DNA from 2 places in the Collinsella sp. AM16-21 genome. Region 2 is predicted to be linked to the other one. Evidence: riboswitches for the same ligand, from Rfam matches in the RefSeq annotation. Region 2 holds a riboswitch; the other holds the start of a gene.
The links. A riboswitch is a leader RNA that binds a small molecule or an ion and turns the genes downstream of it on or off. The one in region 2 is predicted to bind thiamine pyrophosphate.
Positions count from the first base shown of each region.

Region 1: it holds a riboswitch for thiamine pyrophosphate, as region 2 does, so the genes downstream of both, thiC (phosphomethylpyrimidine synthase ThiC) here and thiM (hydroxyethylthiazole kinase) in region 2, are expected to answer to the same signal.

Region 1 is NZ_QRKJ01000008.1:99,421-108,613, reverse strand. Features, by position in the region: gene DW180_RS06020 (inorganic phosphate transporter) at 10-1,059, opposite strand; gene DW180_RS06015 (hypothetical protein) at 1,310-1,648, shown strand; gene DW180_RS06010 (Bax inhibitor-1 family protein) at 1,734-2,429, shown strand; gene DW180_RS06005 (TIGR02452 family protein) at 2,571-3,704, shown strand; gene DW180_RS06000 (SGNH/GDSL hydrolase family protein) at 3,780-4,439, shown strand; gene thiD (bifunctional hydroxymethylpyrimidine kinase/phosphomethylpyrimidine kinase) at 4,498-5,328, opposite strand; gene thiC (phosphomethylpyrimidine synthase ThiC) at 5,511-6,845, opposite strand; TPP riboswitch at 6,838-6,953, opposite strand; gene DW180_RS05985 (hypothetical protein) at 7,017-7,538, shown strand; gene DW180_RS05980 (YaaA family protein) at 7,579-8,388, opposite strand; gene DW180_RS05975 (aminopeptidase) at 8,489-9,193, opposite strand, start outside.
Region 2 is NZ_QRKJ01000009.1:84,544-93,736, reverse strand. Features, by position in the region: gene DW180_RS06525 (5-methyltetrahydropteroyltriglutamate--homocysteine S-methyltransferase) at 1-676, opposite strand, end outside; gene DW180_RS06520 (LysR family transcriptional regulator) at 832-1,728, opposite strand; gene DW180_RS06515 (HAD-IIB family hydrolase) at 1,739-2,647, opposite strand; TPP riboswitch at 2,711-2,821, shown strand; gene thiM (hydroxyethylthiazole kinase) at 2,873-3,712, shown strand; gene DW180_RS06505 (thiamine-binding protein) at 3,716-4,057, shown strand; gene DW180_RS06500 (thiamine phosphate synthase) at 4,054-4,749, shown strand; gene DW180_RS06495 (patatin family protein) at 4,973-5,842, opposite strand; gene DW180_RS06490 (EAL domain-containing protein) at 6,167-8,884, shown strand; gene DW180_RS06485 (diguanylate cyclase domain-containing protein) at 9,009-9,193, shown strand, end outside.

The DNA of each region.
Region 1 (9,193 bases), on a different contig from region 2:
TCGGTGTGACTAGATGAACATCATGAACAGCTTGGCCATGACAAAGCTGATGAGTCCACAGGCGGGGAAGGTGAAGAACCAGGTGAACATCATGTCCTTGACCACGCCAAAGTTGATGGCCGAAAGGCGCTTGACGGCGCCGACGCCCATGATGGCGCAGGTCTTGATGTGGGTGGAGGACACGGGGATGCCGGTAAGGGTGGCAAGCAGCAGATTCGCGGCGCCTGCGAGGTCGGCGGAGAAACCCTGATACTTCTCGAGCTTGACCATGCTCTGGCCGACGGACTTGATGATGCGCTCGCCGCCTACGCTGGTGCCGATGCCCATGGTGGCCGAGCACAGCAGCATGATCCAGATGGGGATGCCGGCGTCGCCGACGCCGGTCTGGCCGTTGGCGAAGGCGACGCCTAAAAAGAGCACGCCGATGAACTTCTGTCCATCCTGCGCGCCGTGCATAAAGCTCATGGACGCAGCGCTCGCGATCTGAGCGTATTTAAAGAAGACGTTGGCGCGTCGCCTATTGGCGGCGGCAAACAGAATCGAGACGAGTTTGCACAGGACCCAGCCCATGACAAAGCCCAGACCGATGGAGAGCGCCAAGCCGTAGATGACCTTCATCCACTCGTGGATGTTGACGCTGCCGGCACCGCCGAGGGCGATGGCGGCGCCGGTGAGGCCGGCGATGAGGCTGTGGCTCTGAGAGGTGGGAATGCCAAAGCGCGATGCCGTGGCGCCGTAGACGACGATAGAGAAGAGCGCCGCACACAGGCAGGCGAGCGCCATGGTGCTGTTTCCGCCAAAGTCGACGATATGTGAGATGGTGTTGGCGACGCTCGCGTTAAAGTGCGTCATGATGAGCACGCCCAAGAAGTTGAATGCGGCGCTCATGAGAATGGCGGCGCGGGCGGGCATGCAACGCGTGGTGACGCAGGTCGCGATGGCGTTGGGCGCGTCGGTCCATCCGTTGACGAAGATGGCGCCGAGTGCGAGGATCACGGTGACGGCAAGGACTGGGTTCGACACAAGTTGGCCGAGGAAGGTTGAGAACGTTACGTCCATATATGGGCTTTCTCGAAGTTTGCAGGCACGTTACAAAAACATGATAAATCGTATCACCTCCTGCTGGTTTCTTTACCGAGTTCTGATGGGAGAAGTGAATTTTTTGGCACTAACATTGAATATTAGCCCTGTTGACCGCGGGTGTTCTTTTTGCTAACGCGTCGTGCGGACGTGCGCCTGCGGTCCGACACGCCAAAACCACAGCCTGTTCGCTTTACAACATACAAACATGCGTTCGATAATAGGGGGCATGGAATATCGACAGACAGATGGCAAAACTCGACGCGTGCACAAGCAGTATGTGGACGTCGTGGCCCGCATCCTTGCGGGCGGGCAAGTCGTGCCGGTCACCGTCTGCTGGGTCGACGGCCGTTGTTTTACGATCGACGAAATTATCTCGACCACCGGGTTTGGCCTGACGGTTCACGGCGTTCGTACGGCAACCTATAAGGTACGTTTTGGCGGACATGCGACCGAGTTGTATCTGGAGGACCAGGCGCGCGAGCGGGCGGATGGCTCGCAGGCGCACGTGATGCGTTGGTGGGTATGGGCGTTTGACCGTACGCTTGAGGGCGAGCGCCGCAGGTAAGAGCGCACGGCATTCGGGTACAATGGCAGGGATATTGTCGCCTACGGCGCCGTTATTTGTGGCGCTTTTTGAAAGGACGAAGTATATGAACGATATCCAGGGCTATCAGAACGGCCCCGTCGAGACCGGCGCAAGCCGCGCCAAGGAGATGTCGCCGCGCGCGTACAATCTCGCCATGTCTGCCCTGATCTTCTTGGGCTTTTGCGCCATGGGCGCCGGCGCCTACTTTACGAGCACCATGTCGTTTGCGCGCATGATGATGAGCGGCGCCGCCCTACCGCTGGTCTTTGGCTCGTTTATTTTGACCATCGTCGGCATGGTCATGATGTCGGCTGCTGCGGGCAAGCAGTCCGTGGGCCTGTCCCTTGTGGGCTACGTAATCTTTGCGAGTACCTTTGGCCTGACCGCGTCGTTTGGTCTCGCCAACTACGACCTGCCTACCATTAACACCGCCTTTATCGCCACGGCCGCCATCACCTTTGTCTTTGGTGCGTTGGGCGTGACCTTCCCCAAGTTTTTCCAGCGTGTGTATGGCATTGGTTTTGGCATCCTGCTTGCCACGATTCTGGTCGAGATCGCGCTGATGTTCATGGGCGTTTCGCAGTCCATCACCGACCTGATCGTGATCGTGGTGTTCGCCGGCTTTATTGGCTACGACACCTATGTTGCCACGACGGTGCCGCCCACGCTTCCCAATGCGGTGCTCATGGCATCCAACCTGTTCGTGGACATCATCAACGTGTTCCTGCGCATTCTGAACATCCTCGGCCGCCGCGATTAAAGCGCGGCATTGCGATGCTTCCTGCCGGACGCGGTAAAACGATGTGAAAGGCGGTCCTGCGGGGCCGTCTTTTTTGTGCACGGCGGGGTATCATGGATGGGAAAAAGCCGACACCGGCAGCGACAGGAAAGGTGACCACTTATGGCAGACGTCGACAACAGGAACCGTAACCGCAGGCCCAACCGCGCGGGACAGCCCAACCCCAAGCGTGAGGCGCGTGCCAAGGCCGCCGAGCGCCATGTGGCGGCTGTGTCCGAGGCCTGCGCCAAGGATATCGAGCGCTCGCTTGTCGGCGTTCGCGAATTCGACGGTATGCCTGCCGGCTTTGTCGCGGCGATGAAGGCCAAGGCCCAGGCGGCTGCGGCTGCCGAGGAGCCGGTTGCCGAGGTTGTGGAGGCCGACGCTGCCGTGGTTGAGGCTGCCGAGGTGGAGACTACGGTCGAGTCCGAGGTGGCACCCGAGTCCTTCGAGTCGGCTGACGAAGCCGAGTCCGCGCCCGCGGAGGAGGCTGCTCCGGTCCTGCCTGAGGTCACTGTGCTTGATGCCTCCGCCACGCAGGCAATCCTCGATAACGGCCGAGGCTACGCGCAGTTCTGCGACATGGCCGTGCTCGCCTTTGCCTCGTTCACCAATCCGGGTGGCGGCTATATCCAGGGCTACCTGGGCCAGGAGGCGACGCTCTGCGCCGATTCGTACCTATACAACGTGCTCGACAAGCAGCGCAAGTGGTACGGCGAGAACCGTCGCCGCAACATCAACTGCGAGCTTTACCGCAACCGTGCGCTGGTGGTGCCTGCGGTGCGCTTCGACCGCAACCACGTGCACGCATACGCCGACGTGATCGTTGCCGCCGCGCCCAACGCCAAGCGCGCTCGCCAGGAGTATCGCGTGGGTGACGATGCCCTGCTGGACGCCCTGCGCGATCGCATCCGCTTCGTGCTTGCCATCTGCGATGAGCTGGGTCGCGAGAAGCTCGTGCTGGGTGCTTGGGGCTGCGACAACAACGGCTTTGATGCCGAGGCCGTGGCCGAGCTCTTCCGTAAGGAGCTCGCGTCGGGCGACTTTAAGGTCAAGCAGGTGTTTTTTGCCGTGCCCTCTACGCGCTGGGATGAGGACTTCGCCAAGTTTGAGCACGTGTTGGCAAGCTTCCCCGAGTGTAACGAGGAGTCCTATGCTCAGGTGGCCGCCCGCGCCGCGGCCGCCCGTGCCGCCGAGCAGGCTCAGGCCGCTGCTGAGGACGATGAGGATGACGACGACTGGCGCAAATACCTGTAAACGGTGCGCGTGATGCGACATGCCGAGCCGGCGGGGGCTGCTCCCGTCGGCTTCTTATTGAGTGGGGAGCTTACGATGAAAAACGTTCTGTGCTTTGGTGACAGCAACACCTATGGCTATGATCCGGCTGGTATGCGCGATGGCACCGCGGTGCGCTATGCGCACGATGTGCGCTGGTGCGGCGTGGCGCAGCGTGACCTGGGCGATGGCTGGCATGTGATTGAGGAGGGGCTCAACGGTCGCACAACGGTGCGCGACGACATGTGCCATCTGGACACCAATCTCAACGGCATCCGCACGTTGCCGATGCTGCTCGAGTCCCATAAGCCGCTGGACGCGATCGTGATTATGCTGGGCACCAACGACTGCAAGACGGTCTTTAGCGTGGGGGCTGCCGATATCGCTGACGGTGCCATGGCGCTGATTCGCACCGTCCGCGCGTTTCCCTGGACCGAAGCCGCGCCCTGCCCGCGTATTCTGCTGATGGCGCCTATCAAGATTAAACCGCAGATCGCCGATGTGTACATGACCGACTTTGACGAACACTCCGTCGAGGCTTCGGAGCATTTTGCCGAATACTATGCGCACGTGGCCGAGCAGTTTGGCTGCGACTTTTTGAATGCCGCCGAGTTTGCCGAGCCGGGCGATATCGACTATCTGCATATGATGCCCGAAAGCCACGAGAGCTTGGGACATGCCGTGGCAGCCAAGCTCCAAGAGATGCTCGGTGAGTAGTGCGATCCCAAACCACCACAAAGGTGCCTGTCCCCTTTGTGGTGGTTTTGCTGCAGGGCTAGTACTGCCACATGTGGTTGACGGGGCCGGAGCCTTTGCCCATGTCAAAGCCGGCGGCGAGAGCGCCCGTTAGGTAGGCCTTGCCGGCGTTGACGGCGTCGGCAAGATCCATGCCCTGTGCCAGCGCGCAGGCGATGGCGGACGAGAGCGTGCAGCCGGTGCCATGCGTGTTGCCGGTCTCGATGCGCTTGTGGCGGAACCATGTGGTGAGCGGATCGCCCAGGTGGTTGCCCTCGTCATCGAGCGGTGCGGGCTCGGCCAGTACGTCGTTGGCCTCGTTGACAAAATGCCCGCCCTTAACGAGAGACGCGCAGCCAAAGCGGCGGGTGAGGAGCATGGCAGCGTTTTGTTGGGTGCGCTCGGAATCGACCTCGTAGTCGAGCAGCGCCATGGCCTCGGGAATGTTGGGCGTGATGACGGTCGCCAACGGGAACAGGCGACGCGTGAGCGCCTCGGCCGCATCCTCGGCAATGAGGCGAGCGCCCGAAGTGGCGACCATGACGGGGTCCACGACCACGTTTGTCGCGTTCCAGGCGCTCAGGCGGTCGGCGATAACTTCGATAATCTCGACAGAAGAAACCATGCCGATCTTGACGGCGCTCGGGCGGATATCGTCAAAGACGGCGTCAATTTGCGCGGCTACGATATCTGGCGAGATATCCTGCACGGCGGTTACGCCCAGGGTGTTCTGTGCGGTGATGGCGGTGATGGCTGTCTCGGCATACAAGCGGTGCGCCGTGATGGTCTTGATGTCGGCCTGAATGCCGGCGCCGCCGCTGGAATCGGATCCTGCGATGGATAGAACGGCAGGTACCTTACTGCGATCCATGTTCGCTCCCTTGTTCGGTCGGATTCAAATGGGTCTTTTACCCCGCATTATAAAGATGCCCAGGCCGGCGATATGCCGAACCCGGGCACGAGATGCAATCTTTACGCAAACGCAAGCAAATGTTCACAAGTTAACAATTGACAGGTGCTGTGGCGAGCCTATAGGCGATCGCGACGATAAGGCTAGTCCTCCATGCCCAGGTCGATCGTCGTGCCCTCGAACACCTTGTTGACAGTGCGGACGGCGCACATCTTGCCGCACATGGTGCAGGTGCCCTCGGTGGCGGCAGGGGACTCCTCGTAGCGTTTCTTACCGGTGACCGGGTCGAGAGCACACTTCCACATGGCATCCCAGTCGAGTTTGCGGCGCGCCTGGCCCATCTTGTCGTCCATGTCGCGGGCGTGGGGCACCTTTTTGGCGATGTCGGCGGCGTGTGCGGCGATCTTGGTGGCCATGAGGCCATCGAGCACGTCCTGGGCGTTGGGCAGGCACAGGTGCTCGGCCGGCGTCACGTAGCACAGGAAGTCGGCGCCGGAGCTGGCGGAGATGGCGCCACCGATGGCGGCGGTGATGTGGTCGTAACCCACGCCGATATCGGTCACCAGCGGCCCGAGCACATAGAACGGGGCGTTGTGGCACAGGCGCTTCTGCAGTTTCATGTTGGCGGCGATCTCGTCGAGCGCCATGTGACCCGGGCCCTCGACCATGACCTGGACGCCGGCGGCCCAGGCGCGCTTGCACAGCTTGCCCAGCTCGATCATCTCGGCGGTCTCGGTTGCGTCGTTGGAGTCGTAGAGGCAGCCCGGGCGGCAGGAGTCGCCGAGCGAGATCGTCACGTCGTATTCGTGGCAGATCTCGAGCACCTCGTCGTAGAACTCGTAGAAGGGGTTCTCGTTACCGGTGACTTCCATCCAGCCAAACAGCAGCGAGCCGCCGCGGCTGACGATGTTCATGAGGCGGCCGGTCTCCTTAAAGGTCTTGATGACCGACTTGTTGATGCCGCAGTGGATGGTCATAAAGTCCACGCCGTCCTCGGCATGCGCGCGCACGACCTCGAGCAGATCGTCCTTGGTGAGCTTGACCAGCGGCTTTCCCATGTAGCCGATGGCGTCATACATTGGGACGGTGCCCACCATGAGCGGGGTCTCGTCGATGAGCTGCTGGCGGAACTGGCGCGTTTTGCCCGAGTTGGAGAGGTCCATGATGGCGTCGGCGCCAAAGTCCTCGGCAATCTTGACCTTCTTCCATTCCTCGGCGGCATCGGCTTTGTCGCCCGAGATGCCCAGGTTGACGTTGACCTTGGTGGACAGGCCCTCGCCGACACCAAAGGCGCGCATGCCCTTTTTGATATGCACGATGTTGGCGGGAATGGCGATGCGGCCGTCGGCCACGCGCTCGCGGATGTACTCGGGGTCGCGATGCTCGCGCTCGGCGACCTCTTTCATCTGAGGTGTGATCTGCCCAGCGCGGGCGAAGTCGATTTGCGTGACGAGCTTGGGCTCGGTCTGTGTGCTCATTGGCACGGCTCCCTTCGTTGGCATTACCCATATCAGGTTTGCGGGTCAGGGCGGGCGCGCCCAGTCTCAGCCTGCCGTCTTGTCCTGCAAGCTCCCCGTTTATGTGGTGGGCTCAAGTATAGCTCGAATGGGTACGATTGACGCGATGAGCATGCCCGTGGGGAGGCGAACATGGAAGACAAGCATCTATATCGAGAGACACAGTGGGACGTGTCGGCCGAGGAGGGCCGTGCCCATCATGGGCTGGTCGCAATCGGTTTTGCGATCCTTGTCGTGATGGTGATTGCCTGTTGTATCTGGACGTTTGGTGGTCGTGGCGGCGCTGTATGGGAGTTCGACGCTGATGATGGCCTACCGATTATGACGGTGAGGAGTACCGGCGGTAATGCCAATACGCTCGCCATTCCGGGCGATTATTGGTACCCGCGCGATGAGTTTGTGCAGTTGCAGCTGAGTGGTGGGTCCATTCCAGGTGAAGAAATCGAACGCGTGACGTTTGACGCGGCGCTCAAAACGCTGACGGTGAAGCTCAAAGATCAAGGAGATGTGCCCACGACCATGGATATCGCCCTGACGGAATGGCGTCTGGAGCCTCCGACGGGTGTTGCGGTTTCCGAGGTTGAGCACGTCAAGATTGTCTATCAGGACGGTTCGACAAATAAAATTGCCAAAGCCGACGGCTTGGCGGAATAGACGCCGTGTCTAGGCAGCACATTCAAAAGCAGCGGTGGTTCTACAAGGTCTGTTCGTTCAGGAAGACCAAAGTGTTTTTATTTGAAAGCTCGGGAAGGTGACGATAACCAACGTCGAACGCGGTGAGCCCGCTTACATCCTCGAGCTTGTTTTCTGCCATCCAGCGCACCATGGAGCCGCGTGCCTTTTTGCTGGCGGTCGATCGCTGGATGGGCTTGCCGTTGCGGACACCTTCGCCAAAGAGACAAGTGACGGTTGTGGCGTCGCCTGCGAGATGGGGTAGAACGGTCTTGGCGTACTCCACGCTGGCAAGGTTGACGACCGTGGTGTTGGAGCCGGTCGGCGCAATGGCGCATGCAAGTTTGTCGCCCCAAAACGCATAGAGGTCACGGGCGTTGTCGACGGCGAGCTTGGCTCCCATTTCGAGCCGATAGGGCTCAACGCCATGGAAAGGCCGCACGCATCCGTACAATCCGGAGAGGATCCAGAGATGGTTTTGCAGCCAGTCGAGTTGTGCGGCATCCATCACCTCGGGCGCCATGCTCTGGTATTGAATGCCGTGATAGGACATGACGGCAGGGGAGAGGTGACGGGCGAGTGCGGGATTGTCGAGATCGCCGTTTTTCAGGATGGACCCGAACTCATGCAGGGTGTTGAGGCAAGGCCCCAACAGTTTGTCACTCACGTTCCATAGCGCTTGCAGGCCGCCGCTGCCTTCATTTCGTTCGATATCTAGCAGTGCGCGGTGGAGGCGAGCCGTCTCGTGCGCAAAAGGTGGAATGCCCAGGACTTCAAAAGCATCTTGGGCCGCGCGCATCTGCTTGGCGGGCGAAATGATGACCTGCAGCATGGACGCTCCTCTGCCAAAAAAGTTGCGGTGGAATACGGTCTGTTTTGGCCGTTTATGGGCCAGTTTAGTCCGTATTTCACCGCAAGTTATAAGGGACTGGTTAGGCGCGCTCGAGGAAGGCCTTGTAGCCGCGATAGGCCTCGTAGATATCGGCCTTGTTAGCGACCTCCCACAGGGCGTGCATGGACAGGACGGCAACGCCGGAGTCGATGACGTTCATGCCGTACTTGGCCATGATGTAGGCGATGGTGCCGCCGCCGCCCGCGTTGACACGGCCGAGCTCGCAGGTCTGGAAGTCCACGCCGGCCTCGTCCATGATGTCGCGGACGAGGGCCACGTACTCGGCGTCGGCGTCGTTGGAGCCGCCCTTGCCGCGGCTGCCCGTGTACTTGTTAAAGCACAGGCCACGACCCATAAAGGCTGCGTTCTTGGTCTCGAACTTGCCGGCGTAGCCCGGGTCGAAGCCGGCGGACACGTCAGAGGAGAGCATGCGGCTGTGGGCGAGTGCACGGCGCAGGGCCAGCGGGCTATCCTCGCCGGCGAGCGTCATGATCTCGGCGACGGTGTTCTCGAAGAAGCGGCTCGTCATGCCGGTGGCACCCACGGAACCGATCTCCTCCTTGTCGACGATGAGCGTGATGCTCGTGCGCTCCACGTTGGCGACGTTGATCTGGGCGAGCATGGAGGGGTAGGCGCAGACGCGGTCGTCGTGGCCATAGCCCAGAATCATGGAGCGGTCGAGGCCCATGTCGCGGGCGGGGCCGGCGGGCACGACCTCGATCTCGGCGGAGAGGAAGTCCTCCTC
Region 2 (9,193 bases):
TCACCTTTTGCAGGTCGACCGGGCTCATGCCGGTTTTGGCGACAAAATCGGTATCGCAGTAGATACCCCAGGTGCAGTCATCAAACTGGATGTTGCGACAGCCCGCGGCATACAGGTCGGCAATCACGGTGCGGTATGCTACGGCGATGGCATCGGCGAGCTCCTCGTCGGTCTTATAGACAGCGCGCAGGCTCTCCTGCTGGCCATCGCAGCGGTCGAGCGTAACCTCCGAGAACGTCTGGATCGGCGCCGGAATGGTCTGACGCGCAACCTGACCCTCCCCCTCGAGTGCCTTGACAAATTTAAAGTGCTCGACGAACGGATGGTTCTCGCCGCTGATGGGGCCGGTTACCACGGCGGTGTCAGCCGTGGTCTCCTCGTCGTGGAACATATAGCCCGTACGCGAGGTACGGCGTTCAATGCCGTTGAGCCCCCACATAAAGTCGAGGTGCCAGTAACTGCGGCGAAACTCGCCATCGGTAATCACCTGCAGGCCAGCGGCCTTTTGCTTGTCCACCAGATCGCGAATAGCCTCATCCTCGACGGCCTTAAGCCCCTCGGCATCAAGCGTGCCTGCCGCATAGGCAGCGCGGGCATCCTTTACGGCCTGCGGACGAAGAAAGCTGCCGACGATATCAGCGCGAAACGGCGCGTTCGGTTGAATTGAAGTGCTCATAGATATCTCCCTTTGCATTGGTTGCTTTACTGGGACAGAGTATGAGCGCTCATATAGCCATCGTAAAATATACGTTTATAACAGTTTGATATAGATGCTTCCTATATCAGTTGGGACTGCCATAAAGAGATTTGACCCGTGCAGGACGCAGTAGTCTAGATATGCTGACGGATCGCGTCGATATAGGCTTGACCGTAGCGCGTAAGCGTCGTGTTCTTGCGCGTGATGATGCCGATCTCCATGTACTCATCCACATCGAGCGGAATCGAGATAATGCCGGGGCCGTTGAGCTCGTGGCTGATCACGCCCGAGCATACCGTGTAGCCGTTGAGGCCCATGGCCAAATTGAACAGCGTCGCACGGTCGCGCACGCGGATATTCTTGCGGCGCTCAAACGTCGAGGTCAGCTCCTCGGAATAGTAAAACGAGTTGTAACTGCCCTGCTCGTAGGACAGGAACGGGTAGTCTTCCAAGTCCTCGAGCGTCACGCTGGAGCGGGCCGCCAGCGGATGGTCGGCACAGACGAAGACATGCGGCGTGGCGCAGAAGAGCCCTTCGAACACGAGCTCGTTGGCTGCCAGCATGCGCTCGATGACCTCGCGATTATGCTCGGACAGATACAGGATACCGAGTTCGCTTTTCATGTGCGCGACGTCCTCGATAATCTCGTGGGTTTGCTCCTCGCGCAGGGTAAAGTCGTAGCGCGCGGCATCGAACTCACGGATCACATCAACAAACGCGTTGACGGCAAAGGAATAATGCTGGCAGCTCACACTAAAGTGCGGCACCTGCTCGGACGCGCCCTTGTACTTGCCTTCGAGCAGATCCGCCTGGTCGAGCACCTGGCGTGCGTAGCCCAAGAAGGTCTCGCCCTCCTCGGACACAATGACACCCTTGTTGGTGCGCTCAAAGATGTGCACACCCATCTCGTTTTCGAGATCGCGGATCGACGCGGTAATCGAAGGCTGCGACACAAAGAGCCGGCGCGAGGCTTCGGTAATGCTGCCGCATTCGGCAACTTTGACGACATACCTGAGCTGCTGAAGCTTCATAGCGCCCTCCCTAGACGTTCGTGACGCCAAGACCCGCCGCGTCCATCTGACGCATAAACGGCGGCATCTCCCCCGTCGCGGCGCAGGCGGCAATCTGATGCAGAGCCCCGGCAACCGCATCGTCTGCCGCAGCGCCGATATGCCAGCGCGCGGCAGCCGTGACGGCCTCGTTGGCATTGGCGACTGCAACGGAGTTGGGGACGGCACCGATCATGGGCAGGTCGTTATCGGAATCGCCAAATACGGCCACCTCGTCGGACGTCAGGTCCAAAGCGCGCGCCAGCTCCAGCGCAGCGCAACCCTTGTCCCAACCTGCTGGAAGAATGTCGAACAGGCGCACACGATTGTTGGGAAACACGAGCGAGAGTTCCGGCACCTCGGCGGCAACGCGCTCGCGTAGCTCCGCGAGCTCCTCACGCGAACGAGCACTCCAGATATTCGCCTTGAACACCGGCGCATCATCGACGACAGGACGGCACGGGGCCTCTTCGCCCTTGAGCCATGCGTTGCCGCCCGACTCCATGGCGCGGCGCACACGCTCGGGGTCGCTCGTTACACAATAGGCATCGTTATTCCAAAAGTCATCGCCCAGGCTGTAGACCTTCAGATACGTATCGTCGGTCTGTTGCTCTAAGTAGTCAGCCAAGCGCATAAGGGCGGCGTTATCGGTCGCATGCGAGGCTACCACCTCGCCGTCCACAAACATGACCTGGCCGTTGCAGAACGCGCCGGTCGAGAAGCACTCGGCGCGATTGCGGAACATCCAGCCCATCGCGGAGGGTTGGCGACCCGAAACCGGGCCAAAGTGCAGACCCGCCGCCTGCATGGCATGAATGCCCTCGATGGCGTAGTCGCTGGCGCCGTCATGCCCGGCTGGAATCAGCGTATCGTCCATATCGGTCAGCACAAGTTTAATCATAAGGCCCCCTCGGTCATTCTTAATCCCGTCTATTGTACCGATGCGCTAGTATAGGGAACAACAGATTCGATGCGGGAGTGCCGGCGGTGCAAACCACAAGGCTGAGAGGGCATGGGGCCCAATCCTTTGAACCTGTCAGTTAATGCTGGCGTAGGGAGCATGCCGCCTTTACAGGGGCGCTGTCTATGCACAGCGCCCCTTTTCTATGCCAAGGAGGCATGTGCAGTGATTGATTCGGAAAAGCTTAAGCAACGTATGGTCAAGGCCGTAGAGGAGATTCGAGCCACCAATCCGATGGCCGGCTCCATCACCAACACGGTGACGATCGACTTTGTCGCCAACGCGCAGCTCGCCGTGGGCGGATCGGCCGCCATGGTCTATCTGCCAGACGAGGGCGAGGCACTCGTTGCCGGCGGCGGTGCCATCTATCTCAACATGGGCACGCTCTTCCCCATCTACGAGCAGACGATTCCCCGCGCGGCCAAGGCGGCCCACGATGCCGGCAAGCCCTGGGTGCTCGATCCGGTGGGCTTGGGCATCGGCAGCCTGCGCACCCAGCTGGTAGGCGAACTCAAGCAGTACAAACCCGCCATCGTGCGCGGCAACGCCTCCGAGATCATTGCGCTCGCCGGCCTGTGGGGCCTTGAGGGCGAAGCGGCCGATCTGAGCCGCGTGCGCGGCGTCGATACCACCGACACGGTAGACGCCGCCCGCGATGCCGCCGTGGCGCTCGCCCGCTACACCGGCGGCGCCGTAGTGGTCTCGGGCGAAGTCGACCTGATTACCGACGGCACGACCGTGGCCAAGTCCCACGGCGGCAGCCCACTCATGTCCAAGATCACCGGCTGCGGCTGCTCGCAGGGCGGCGTGCTGGCCGTGTACGCCTGCGCCGCCGACCCGTTTACGGCAGCCATCTGTGGCACCGCCGTCTACAACGTTGCCGGCACGCGTGCCGCCGCCGTCGCCGATGCCCCGGCAAGCTTTAAGGTCGCCTTTATCGATGAACTCTACCGCGCGACCGCCCAAGACATCGCCGATAACCGACTCGAACTCGAGGAGGCATAAACCATGTCCGAACCCGCAACCAATACCGGCATGAACACGCTCGTCGCTGTAGCCATCGCCCCGTGCGGCACCGGCGATGAACTGTCCGCCGAGGTCGCTGAAGTCGTGCGCGTCATTCGCGAGAGCGGCCTTCCCAACCGCACCACCTCGATGTTCACCGAAATCGAGGGCGACTGGGACGAGGTTATGCAGGTCGTGCGCGACGCGACCTTTGTGTTGGCGAGCAAGGGCATCCGCACCGAAGTCGTGCTCAAAGCCGATATTCGACCCGGATTTACCGACACCATGACCGGCAAACTCGAGCGCATGGAAGCGCAGATCAAAAAGCAGGAGGAAGCACGATGAGCATCCGCGACAACCTTGATATCTCGGCTTATCTGGTACTCGGCCCCGAAAACACGCTCGGACGCCCCGTGGGCGATGTGGTGGCCCAGGCACTCGACGCAGGCTTTACCTGCATTCAGGTGCGCTCCAAGGTGGCAAGCGCCCGCGAGATCATCGCACTGACGGGCGATGCCGCGCAGGCCATCGCTCAGGCCGGCAAAACCGGGCAGGTCGCGCTGCTGATCGACGACCGCCTTGACTGCGTACTTGCCGCACGCGAGCAGGGTATTGCCGTCGACGGCGTGCACGTGGGCCAGAGCGATATCCCCGTGGAGGTCTGCCGCAAGCTCCTGGGGCCCGACGCCATCGTGGGTCTTTCGGCCCGCTGCGAGGAGATGCTCGAGTACGTCAAGACCGCCGACATGAGCCTGGTCGATTACCTGGGCATCGGCCCGCTCCACGAGACCGAAACCAAGCGCGACTGCGGACGTGCGGCCGACGGCTCCATCATCACCAAGAGCTTTGAGGACCTGGCTGCCCTCCATGCGGCAAGCCCCGTGCCCATCGTGGTGGGCGGTGGCGTCAAAACGGCCGACCTGCCGCAGCTCAAGACTACCGGCGTCGATGGCTTCTTTGTGGTGAGCGCCGTCTGCAGTGCCGACGACCCCTACGCCGCCGCCAAGGAGCTTGTCGATACCTGGCAGCAGGCATAGGTATAGGCCGAGCAGCTGATTCGCAGCCTCATATCTTCAGCAATGGAAAGCGCATCCCAGTTTGGACCTCCATTCCGGGATGCGCTTTCCGTATAGAGAGCCAGCGGGAAACTGCGTCCCAGTCTGAACGCATATTCCGGGATGAACTTTCCGCCACGGGCCTCTCGCGGAAACTGCATCCCATTCCAAACGCCCATTCTGGGATGCACTTTCCGCCGCCGCCCTACCCCGCCAGATACGCTTCCAACGCCGGCAAAGTCGCCTCCGCATCGCGACGGCCGATCTGATAGATGCGCTCGAGTTCATCGGGCTCGCGGCACAGCGACGGCACCTTCACCGATTCGCTCGGCCGCACCACAAAGATCTCGCCAGCGGCTTCGCGACGCGCCAGGTCATCGAGCGTGTCATTGTAGACCTCATGCCGATGCTCAAGCGCCGCAACAAACTCCGGGTAGTGACGGAACACGCGACGCAGCATAGGCATCACGCTATTGGGCTGCTTTACAAAGCCCGCCGGCTGCGTGAGTACCACGATGTTTCGGTCATACCCCTGCGCAAACAGCCAAGCGCTGGGAATGGAATCGGCAACACCGCCATCCAAGTACTTGCGACCCTCGATGGCAACAGGACGCGTCGCCACGGGAATCGCCGACGACGCCCGGATCCACTCGATATCGCGCTCATCGCCATAGGGCAGGTCATGGTAGACGGCCTGCCCCGTCTTAAGATCGGTACATACGCACGTAAACCGCATGGGGCAGGCGCGATATGCCTCCAGATCGATGGGATCGCGCTCGATGGGCACCTCGTGATAGGCAAACTCGGCATTGAACATATCGCCGGTTCGTAGCCAGCTCGTCACGCTCGCATAGCGCTTGTCGGCACAATAGGCCTTGTTGTAGCGAATGGCGCGGCCAATCTGGCGCGATTTAAAGTTGTAGCCAAACGCCGCGCCCGCCGAGACTCCCACCATATGGTCGCAGGTCAAGCCGTGCTCCATCCATACGTCGAGCACGCCCGCCGTATACATACCGCGGTAGCCGCCTCCCTCGAGCGCGAGCCCCACCGTGCGCGTCGTATCTGGCTGCGTCATGCGATCATCTCCGTTCCCGTGTTTTAAAGCGGAACAAGTATACCCGCCAACATATATCGACTCAGTCGCATTTATATCGAGCATCGCATCGTCACGCTACCGATTGGCGAATAATAGCCGCCCGCGGCAGGGGCACCCATATACAATCCTCTATTGTTGTTTATACTACTCAATAGTTATCAGCAGCGAACACGGACCGACATATTAAACCAGCGACGCAGCAAGGCGGGGGCCTGGATACACGCAAAGCGTTGAGCAGCAACGCGTGTGTACAACGAGCTCGCCCGACGCAATACACCCCGACCTCAGGAAGCCGCTTACAGCATGGATATCGCCAGCAATTACACCGAGACGCTCGAAAAGACCATCCGTGACCTTCTCGAGCGTCAGGACGATCTGATCAGGACTGCCTTTACCGACGAGCTTACCGGTCTTGGCAACCGCGGCGGCTTTACCCGTTCCCTAGAGGAAATCTGGGAGCAGGAATTGCCCGTAACCATGGCGTTTATCGACATCGATAACCTTAAGCACTGCAATGACATCTTTGGACACGACGAGGGCAACCGCTATATCTTGCAGGTGAGCCTCTATCTCAAGCTGTATATGAAGGTGGACGAGGCGGCATTTCGCCTGGGAGGCGACGAGTTTGCCATCCTGTCCACAATCGCGACCGAGGATGACCTTGCCGAACGTCTGGAGCACTGTCGAGAGGTCCTGCTCAAAAATAACGATTCCGAGATGCCTCACTCGTTTAGCTACGGAGTGTCACACGCCGACCCCGCCCTGGGCGAAGCCTCCAATCGCATGACGCTCGATGCCGACCATCGCATGTACGACTACAAGCTGCGCCATGCCGTGCACCTTGATCGACGCAATATCACGCAAGTCCACGCCGACGATTTCGAAGTTAGCGATCGCATTTTCGACGCCCTTTCGATGCTCAACGAAGGCCGCTATTTCTTTATCGAGAACCTGGACAAACATCGCACCCTTTGGTCACAAGGCGCTATGCGCGATCTTGGCCTTCCTTCGGAGCATATAGACAACTGCCACGATTACTGGAAAACGCGCGTCCATCCCGATGACCTCGAGGCCTATAGCGACGATATCGACCAGATCTATAACAGCTCCAAGCACCGTCGCGTCATGCAATACCGCGTACGCAACGCCGCCGGCGACTACGTTCTCTGCCGTGCTCGCGGGTTTCGTATCGACGGCGACGGAAATGTCCCCTCGCTCTATGTTGGCGAGCTCGTCAACCACTCGCTTGCCGAGACCGTCGACGCCGCCACGGGCCTTGGAACGCAGCGCATGTTGCTCAACGCTATCGATGCCTGCCGTCGCGACTGTTGCGAGACGGGGCTTATAGCGGTGCGCGTTCGCGGCACGACAAAGCTCAACGAGCTTTACGGAGCCGAGGCTGTCGACAACATGCTCGCCGAATACGCAGGCCGCATGTTGTCGATCACCCGTGGCAGGAGTCGCGTCTACCGCTCACGAAGCGTCCAGTTTGTCGTGCTCAGCAACGATTTGGACCATAAGGCGTTCGAGGAACTGGTCCGTCATCTAAAAGAGGCCGTTTTCGCTCCCGTTCGAATCGCGGGCGATACCATTACTCCCGTCTGTCTAGTCGTTCCGGCCTTTTACGAGCGCCTAACCAATCAAGCGACCGCCGTTTTAGGCGAACTCGACCGTCGCCTTCGCACGGCCGGCGGACTTGTCCCCAACGACAGCCTCCCCATACCCGAGATAGAGCGCAAAAGCGCTATCGCCGAGCGCATCGATATGCTCACGGGCCTCTGTCGACCCAGCGAGTTTATGCGGCGCGCCAACGCATTTCTCCAGACAAGGCGCGACGGCGCTTGGTGTATCGCCACCGTCGACATGGGACACATGCGACTGTTCAACGAATGGCACGGACAGGCCGAGGGCGACCGCGTGCTCGCCGACGTGGGCACGGTCCTCAAGGACATCGAAAATGCCGACATGGGCGTCGCAGGATACTGGGGCCAAGACGACTTTTGCATACTCATTCCCTTTGAGCGCGACACCGTCCATCGAATCTATAGTCGCATTCGCGAGACCGTGGCCAAGCACGATGACGGCGTAGGCTTCTGGCCGTCCATGGGCGTTTGCCCTATCGACTCCAACGAGGAAATCACCATCGATGCACAGGCCAAGGCCATGTTTACCAATCGGCGCGCAAAAAACGACTTTAAGGAGCGCATTGCCATTTTCCGCCCCGAGGAGTATGAGCGCGAAATCTCGTTCCACCGCACGCTGACCGAATTCCAGTACGCGCTCTCAAACGGCCGCATCACCTACTACTTGCAGCCCCAGGTCGACATGGAAACCGGCGAGATTATTGGCGCCGAGGCGCTCACGCGCTGGATTGACAAGGATGGCTCCCTCATTTCACCCGTCACCTTTATCCCCGCTCTCGAGGAAAGTGGTTTTGTGGTGACGCTCGACAAATACGTTTGGCAGGGCGTTGCCTCGTGGCTGCGCGGGCGCATCGATCGAGGGCTTCGCGTGGTTCCGATCTCGCTCAACGTGTCGCGCGTGGATATCCTTGCCTGCGACGTTGCCGAACATATGGGAGCGCTCGCCGCGCAATACAACCTACCGCCCGAGCTCATGCGCATCGAGATCACCGAGACGGCTTATACGGGAGAGTCCGAAGCTGTGGATAAGCTGACAGCCGACCTGCACAACCGCGGCTTCTCGACCTACATGGACGATTTTGGCACCGGCCAGTCCACGCTCGCGATGCTCAAGAACGTCAACGTCGACGTCATCAAGCTCGACCGCACGTTTGTGCCCGTCGACGGCGATCAAGGCCGCAGTGTGCAAATCATTTCATCAATGCTCGAGATGGCGCAGTCGCTCCATCTGCCCGTTGTGGTCGAAGGCATCGAGACAAATGAGCAGGCAAACATGCTGCGCCACATGGGCGCCCGCTACGCTCAGGGCTTCCTCTACTACCGTCCCATGCAGGCGGAGGTTTTTGAGGCATTGCTCGATGGTGGCGACAGCAACTAATACGCTCGTGCGCAAACGCCACCGTCGAGGGAGCGTTTGTTCCCATGAGCTAACTAATACCCCAATCTAAACCGAATTGGGAGTAAGATACAAACCATTGTTCCATCCAAGGAGGTCATCCATCATGAACGAGTCGTATCGCCTGGGCGAGCAATCAATCATCGCTCATCTTCAGCGACTTGCGAACGGGGCCTCAACCACCGAGCTCGATGTTGCCGCGCTGCCCCCGGAGTTGCGTGCCATTGGTGAGCAACTGCAGAAAACGCTCGCCATCCTGCAACAAGAACGCGAGCTGCTTGAGCACGGCGC